Regions from separate parts of the Clostridium sp. BJN0013 genome, predicted to be linked through region 2. Evidence: a T-box and tRNA genes for the amino acid it is inferred to sense, from the RefSeq annotation. Region 2 holds a T-box; the other holds one or more tRNA genes.
What was found. The T-box of region 2 lies ahead of asnS (asparagine--tRNA ligase). A T-box ahead of a tRNA ligase gene usually reads a tRNA of that ligase, here a tRNA-Asn.
Positions count from the first base shown of each region.

Region 1: it has a tRNA-Asn gene. The T-box ahead of asnS (asparagine--tRNA ligase) is inferred to sense a tRNA for this amino acid. The anticodon was not compared.

Region 1 covers NZ_CP162495.1:3,112,194-3,115,620, forward strand. Annotated here, with positions in the region: gene AB3K27_RS16150 (lysophospholipid acyltransferase family protein) at 1-627, shown strand, start outside; gene AB3K27_RS16155 (ComEC/Rec2 family competence protein) at 664-1,542, shown strand; tRNA gene AB3K27_RS16160 (tRNA-Asn) at 1,694-1,768, opposite strand; rRNA gene rrf (5S ribosomal RNA) at 1,777-1,893, opposite strand; rRNA gene AB3K27_RS16170 (23S ribosomal RNA) at 2,005-3,427, opposite strand, start outside.
Region 2 covers NZ_CP162495.1:4,017,759-4,021,185, forward strand. Annotated here, with positions in the region: gene AB3K27_RS20795 (DUF4434 domain-containing protein) at 1-904, shown strand, start outside; gene AB3K27_RS20800 (methylated-DNA--[protein]-cysteine S-methyltransferase) at 935-1,408, shown strand; T-box leader at 1,506-1,750, shown strand; gene asnS (asparagine--tRNA ligase) at 1,802-3,193, shown strand; gene AB3K27_RS20810 (TM1266 family iron-only hydrogenase system putative regulator) at 3,218-3,427, shown strand, end outside.

The DNA of each region.
Region 1 (3,427 bases), 910 kb from region 2:
GAAGAAGAAACCCAAAATTACATCAATATATCTTTAAAAAAATGGGCTGACTTTATACTAAAACTTATAAATGCCAGAATAGAATTAAATGGAATAGAAAATATACCTAAGTCCACCTGTCTTTTTGTTTCAAATCATCAAGGTTTTTTAGATATACCTATAATAATTCATTCTGTAGATAGAACAGTAGGTTTTATAGCTAAAAAGGAAATAACAAGATTTAAATTAATTGCTTATTGGATGAAACAAATAAAATGTGTTTTTATAGATAGAGAAAATATACGAGAATCTATGAAATCACTAAATGAAGCAGTTCAAATATTAAAGAGTGGACACAGCATGGTAATATTTCCAGAAGGCACTAGAAGTAAAGGCCCTACAATAGGTGAATTTAAAAAAGGAAGTTTAAAACTAGCCCTGAAGGCAAAGGTTCCTATAGTTCCTATAGCCATAGATGGAAGCTATAAATTAAGAGAAGGTAACAAACATAGTATAGTAAAATCAGCAAAAGTAAAAGTAACTATATGTGAGCCTATATATACAGATAGGCTCTCAAAAGAAGAATTATCAGACATATCAAATATTGTAAAACAACAAATACTTAAACACACATATATTAAAAAATAATACAAAATAATTATTACGACAGGGTGGTTGAATTTTATGAATTATACAAAAAAATATTTTAATATACTAGTTCTAATAATATTAATAACTTTTTTAATATCTGGCTGTGTAGATCTAGAAAATAGCAGAACAACTAATTCTTCTAATAAATCCTTAGAATTTACAGTACATTATATAGATATTGGCCAAGGCGATAGTGAACTTATTCAAGTAAATGGTAAAAATCTATTAATAGATGCAGGTCCAACTAAAAATACTGATAAGCTTTTATCCTATTTGGATAGTATAGATATTAAAAAATTAGATTATGTAATTGCCACCCATCCTGATGAAGATCACATAGGTGGCATGAGTACTGTAATAAATACATACCCCATAAATAAATTTTATGCTCCTAAAAAAACAGTTACCACCAAGACATTCGAGAATATGATAACTGAACTAAAATCTAAAAATATGAAAATAGATGTTCCCAAGCCAGGTATGCAACTAGATCTAGGTGAAAATACTAAGGCAGAAATATTAGCTCCCAACAGCAATAAATATGAGGATACCAACAACTATTCTATAGTTTTAAAAATATCCTACGGAAATACTAAATTTCTCTTTACAGGAGATGCTGAAAAATTAAGTGAAAGAGAAATTTTAGATAAAAACTATGATATATCCGCAGATGTATTAAAGATCGGTCATCATGGCAGTTCTACTTCTACTTCAGATGAATTTTGGGATAAAGTATCTCCTGATATAGCAGTTATAAGCTGTGCTGCAGACAACAAGTATGGACATCCTCATAAAGAAACTTTAAGAAAATTGAAAAAAAGAAATATACGTATTTATAGAACTGATATCGATGGAAGCATAGTGATTATAAGTGATGGAAAAGATATAGTTAAAAAATCAAATGATTCTTAGATTTAGCTAGGATTCGCTTATAAGAAATACAATCTTCTCCACCTGAACCTCAGAAAAACTTATCCAAGGGCGTAGTAGTGTTTATCTTCCACTTTAAATAATATGGAAGTATTAGCGTTGCCGCCTTCGGGATAAATCAAAAAATAAAAAATGGCTCCGTGGAGAGGATTCGAACCTCCAACCCTTCGGTTAACAGCCGAATGCTCCACCATTGAGCTACCACGGAACAACTTTATCCGGCAGCGACCTGCTCTCCCACAGGGCCTCCCCTGCAGTACCATGGGCACTGTGGAACTTAACCTTCCTGTTCGAAATGGTAAGGGGTGTTGCCTCCACGTTATTGCCACCAGATTTTTATCATTTTTCTCACTACAGTTTTATATTATACTGTCATAACTGCTACCTGTCAATACTTTTCTTCAGAAAACTTATATCCTCTGAAAATTGCACAGTAAATATATTTTGGTCAAGCCCTCGACCTATTAGTATCAGTCAGCTTAACACGTTGCCATGCTTACACCCCTGACCTATCTCCTCCTCTTCTCGGAGGGGTCTTACTGGCTTTCGCCATGGGAAATCTCGTCTTGGGGTGGGCTTCACACTTAGATGCTTTCAGCGTTTATCCCTTCCCGACTTAGCTACCCAGCTGTGCTCCTGGCGGAACAACTGGTTCACCAGCGGTCAGTCCATCCCGGTCCTCTCGTACTAGGGACAGCTCCCCTCAAATTTCCTACGCCCGCGACGGATAGGGACCGAACTGTCTCACGACGTTCTGAACCCAGCTCGCGTGCCGCTTTAATGGGCGAACAGCCCAACCCTTGGGACCTACTCCAGCCCCAGGATGCGACGAGCCGACATCGAGGTGCCAAACCTCCCCGTCGATGTGAACTCTTGGGGGAGATCAGCCTGTTATCCCCGAGGTAGCTTTTATCCGTTGAGCGATGGCCCTCCCACGAGGTACCACCGGATCACTAAGCCCGACTTTCGTCCCTGCTCCACCTGTTTGTGTCGCAGTCAAGCTCCCTTTTGCCTTTGCACTCTCCGAAGAATTTCCAACCCTTCTGAGGGAACCTTTGTACGCCTCCGTTACTCTTTTGGAGGCGACCGCCCCAGTCAAACTGCCCGCCTATCATTGTCCCGTGTCCAGTTTCATGCACTCCGGTTAGAATTTCAGTACTGCCAGGGTGGTATCCCAACGTTGGCTCCACAAATGCTGGCGCACTTCTTTCCCTGCCTCCCACCTATCCTGTACAGGCAATACCAAAATTCAGTGATAAACTGCAGTAAAGCTCTACGGGGTCTTTCCGTCCAATCGCGGGTAGCAAGCATCTTCACTTGCACTTCAATTTCGCCAGATTTGTTGTTGAGACAGTGCCCAAATCATTACGCCATTCGTGCGGGTCGGAACTTACCCGACAAGGAATTTCGCTACCTTAGGACCGTTATAGTTACGGCCGCCGTTTACTGGGGCTTAAGTTCTTGCCTTCGCTTTCGCTGAGCAGTCCCCTTAACCTTCCAGCACCGGGCAGGCGTCAGCCCCTATACTTCAGCTTTCGCTTTAGCAGAGACCTGTGTTTTTGATAAACAGTTGCTTGGGCCTTTTCTCTGCGGCCACTTCCGTGGCACTCCTTTTCCCTAAGTTACGGAGTCAATTTGCCGAGTTCCTTAACAACAATTCTTCCGATGGTCTTAGGATTCTCTCCTCACCTACCTGTGTCGGTTTGCGGTACGGGCACACTCTTGCTCCATAGAGACTTTTCTTGGCAGTGTGAAATCAGATACTCGCCCTTGCGGACTCCCCTTCAAAGCTCAGGATTACCGGACATATGGTTTTTCCTCTATCTCCTCCCTCACTCCTTGGACACACATCCATTCGTGTGCACAT
Region 2 (3,427 bases):
TACTGTAGATAATATACTCTGTTTTTCATACAGCCATTACTACAGTCCAAACAACATATCCAGTGGATTTAATGAAGCATATTCCTATTATGTAAAAAAAGGAAAACTTCCTAATAAAAAATTAGATATACCCCAAAATCTTAATGTAGCTGTCATAGAAAAAAATAAATTTAAAATAACCTGGTCAGCTCCAAAAAAAACTGATAATATTTGTGGATATGAAATTTATAGAAATAATATTTTAATTTCAAGAATTATGGTCCAAAGAAAATATGGCGGTGATCCTAAAGTATTTTCCAATACTATTGTAGATATGCCTATACTGAAAGAAGATGTAAAATCCTATACCTATAAGGTAAGAGCTTTAGACTTTTCAGGTAATCTATCAAAACCATCTAATTTGGTAACAGTTAATGTGGATTCTATCAAAAAGCTGCCTAATATAGTTTCTAAAAATTGTACCTATACTCTTTCCCCTATGCCCCATGAAAATTATAATGACCCCAAACTTACCAAAATTACAGATGGAAAATATTCTTCTATAAACTCGGTAAAAGACAAAAGTTTTATAGGGTGGTACAATGATGCCTTAAATATAAATATAGATTTAGGGAAGGTAATGCCTGTACAACAATTTATGGTAAGCTATCTAAGAGATCCTATTCCTTGGGCTGAGCTGCCTGATAGAGCTTCTATTTCCATATCACAAGATGGTATAAATTTTACTCCAGTAGGACTTATAAGAATTCCCTCTATCCCCTTTTCTGATAGATATGGTTCTAAATATCCCTTGTACCTTACACTGGATACCCCTGTAAATGCCAGATATGTAAAGCTATTTTCTGTTACTAAGGCTAATCACTATACTTTTATAGATGAATTTGAAGTAAGAAATACTCAATAGAGATTTCTATAATAGAAAGAAGGTATTAATATGAAAATTTCACACACCTGCTATTATCCTTCTCCTATTGGAACTATCAAAATAGATAGTGATAATATAGGAATAACTTCTATACTATTTTTAGACTATGAACCAAAAATCATAAATAATAATGAATGCTGTACGTATATAAAAAATTGTATAACTCAGCTGGAGGAATATTTTAAAGGCACTAGAAAAACTTTCTCAATTAAATTGCATATCTCTGACACTCCCTTTAGAGAAAAAGTGTGGAAGGAACTTCTAAAGATCCCATATGGCCGTACCTGTTCTTACTATGATATAGCTAACTCAATAAATAATAAAAATGCTGTTAGAGCCGTAGGGGGTGCAAACCACCATAATAAAATAAGCATAATTATACCCTGCCATAGAGTTATAGGTAAAGATGGAAGTTTAACTGGATATGGCGGTGGACTATGGCGAAAAAAATGGCTTTTAGAACATGAACAGAAATATAAATGATACCAACATATTTTTTTATAATCATTGACAATAAATTTCATAAATATTATAATTTTAAAGTAAAGATTTAAATTATGATAAATTTTAACGTATAGAACTAAAAACGATGATGAGAAGAGTAGGTATAGAAACTTTCTAAAGCGAATTGGTTATGGTGGGAGTCCAATGTAAGCCTATATTAAAGAACATCTCAAAGTTTCTAACTGAAACCTTTACGGAAGTAGGCTTAGAGGTATTCAATGCCTTAAAATTGAAGGATAAAATATTTAGATTTTATCCTAAGAGTTGGTCATGTTTATGACAAATTGGGTGGTACCGCGAACTAAGTCTTTCGTCCCTTTAGGGATGAAAGACTTTTATTAATAACATAATAAATTTACGGAGGAAAATACCATGGAAAAAGCATTAGTAAAATCTCTTTACAGAGAAACTGAAAAATTTATAAATAAAGATATCAACATCTCAGGCTGGATAAGAACTATAAGAGATTCTAAATCCTTTGCTTTTATAGAATTGAACGATGGATCATTTTTTAAGAATGTTCAGATAGTTTTAGATGATAAAATAGAAAATTTTAAAGAAATAATAAGATTACCTATCAGTTCATCATTATCTGTGAAGGGTACTTTAATTTTGACTCCAAATACAAAACAACCTTTCGAAATTAAAGCTAAAAAAATATCTTTAGAAGGAACTTCATCCTCAGACTACCCTCTTCAAAAGAAAAGACATACTCTTGAGTATTTAAGAACCATAGCTCACTTAAGACCAAGAAGTAATACCTTTTCCGCTGTATTTAGAGTTCGTTCCATCGCAGCCTATGCCGTACATAAATTCTTCCAGGAAAAAGATTTTGTATATGTAAATACTCCTATAATCACAGGCAGTGACTGCGAAGGTGCTGGCGAAATGTTTAGAATAACTACAATGGATTTAAATAATATACCTAAAAAAGAAGATAAAACTACAGACTTTTCTAAAGATTTCTTTGGTAAAGAAACAAATCTAACTGTAAGTGGCCAGCTATCTGCTGAAACTATGGCTCTTGCTTTTAGAAACGTATATACCTTTGGTCCTACTTTCAGGGCAGAAGATTCAAATACTTCAAGACATGCAGCTGAATTTTGGATGATAGAACCTGAAATGGCTTTTGCAGAACTGAAAGATTATATGGATATTGCAGAAGAACTTGTAAAATATATAATAAATTATGTACTTGAAAAAGCTCCTGAAGAAATGGCATTTTTCAATTCATTCATTGATAAATCTCTCTTTGACAGATTAAACAACGTAACTAATTCAGAATTTGGAAGAATAACTTACACTGAAGCTGTAGATATTTTACAAAAAAGCGGTGCATCTTTTCAATATCCAGTAGAATGGGGTATTGACCTTCAAACAGAACATGAGCGATATTTAACAGAAAAAGTATTTAAAAAGCCTATATTTGTTACAGACTATCCAAAAGCTATAAAAGCCTTTTATATGAGAGAAAATGAAGACGGAAAAACAGTTGCCGCTGCAGACCTTTTAGTACCAGGGGTAGGAGAAATAGTAGGGGGAAGCCAAAGAGAAGAAAGACTATCTATTCTTGAAAATAGAATAACAGAATTCGGTCTTAATAAAGAAGATTATTGGTGGTACCTGGAACTTAGAAAATATGGTGAAACCAAACACTCTGGTTTTGGATTAGGTTTCGAAAGAATAATTATGTATATAACAGGTATGTCTAATATAAGAGATGTAATTCCATTTCCTAGGACACCAGGTTCCGCCGAATTTTAAAATATTAATTGGAGGAGAAAAGCTTTGGAAAAAAGAATTGCTGTAGTTGGAATAGTTGTGGAAGATCTTGAGAATGCTTCAATTGTAAATAGTATACTTCATTCTTTCTCAGATATTATAGTGGGAAGATTAGGTATTCCCTACAAGGAAAAAAATATTTCAGTTATATCAATAATAGTAGATGGAACTTCTGACGAAATAAGTTCTATGACTGGAAAATTAGGCAGAATAAAT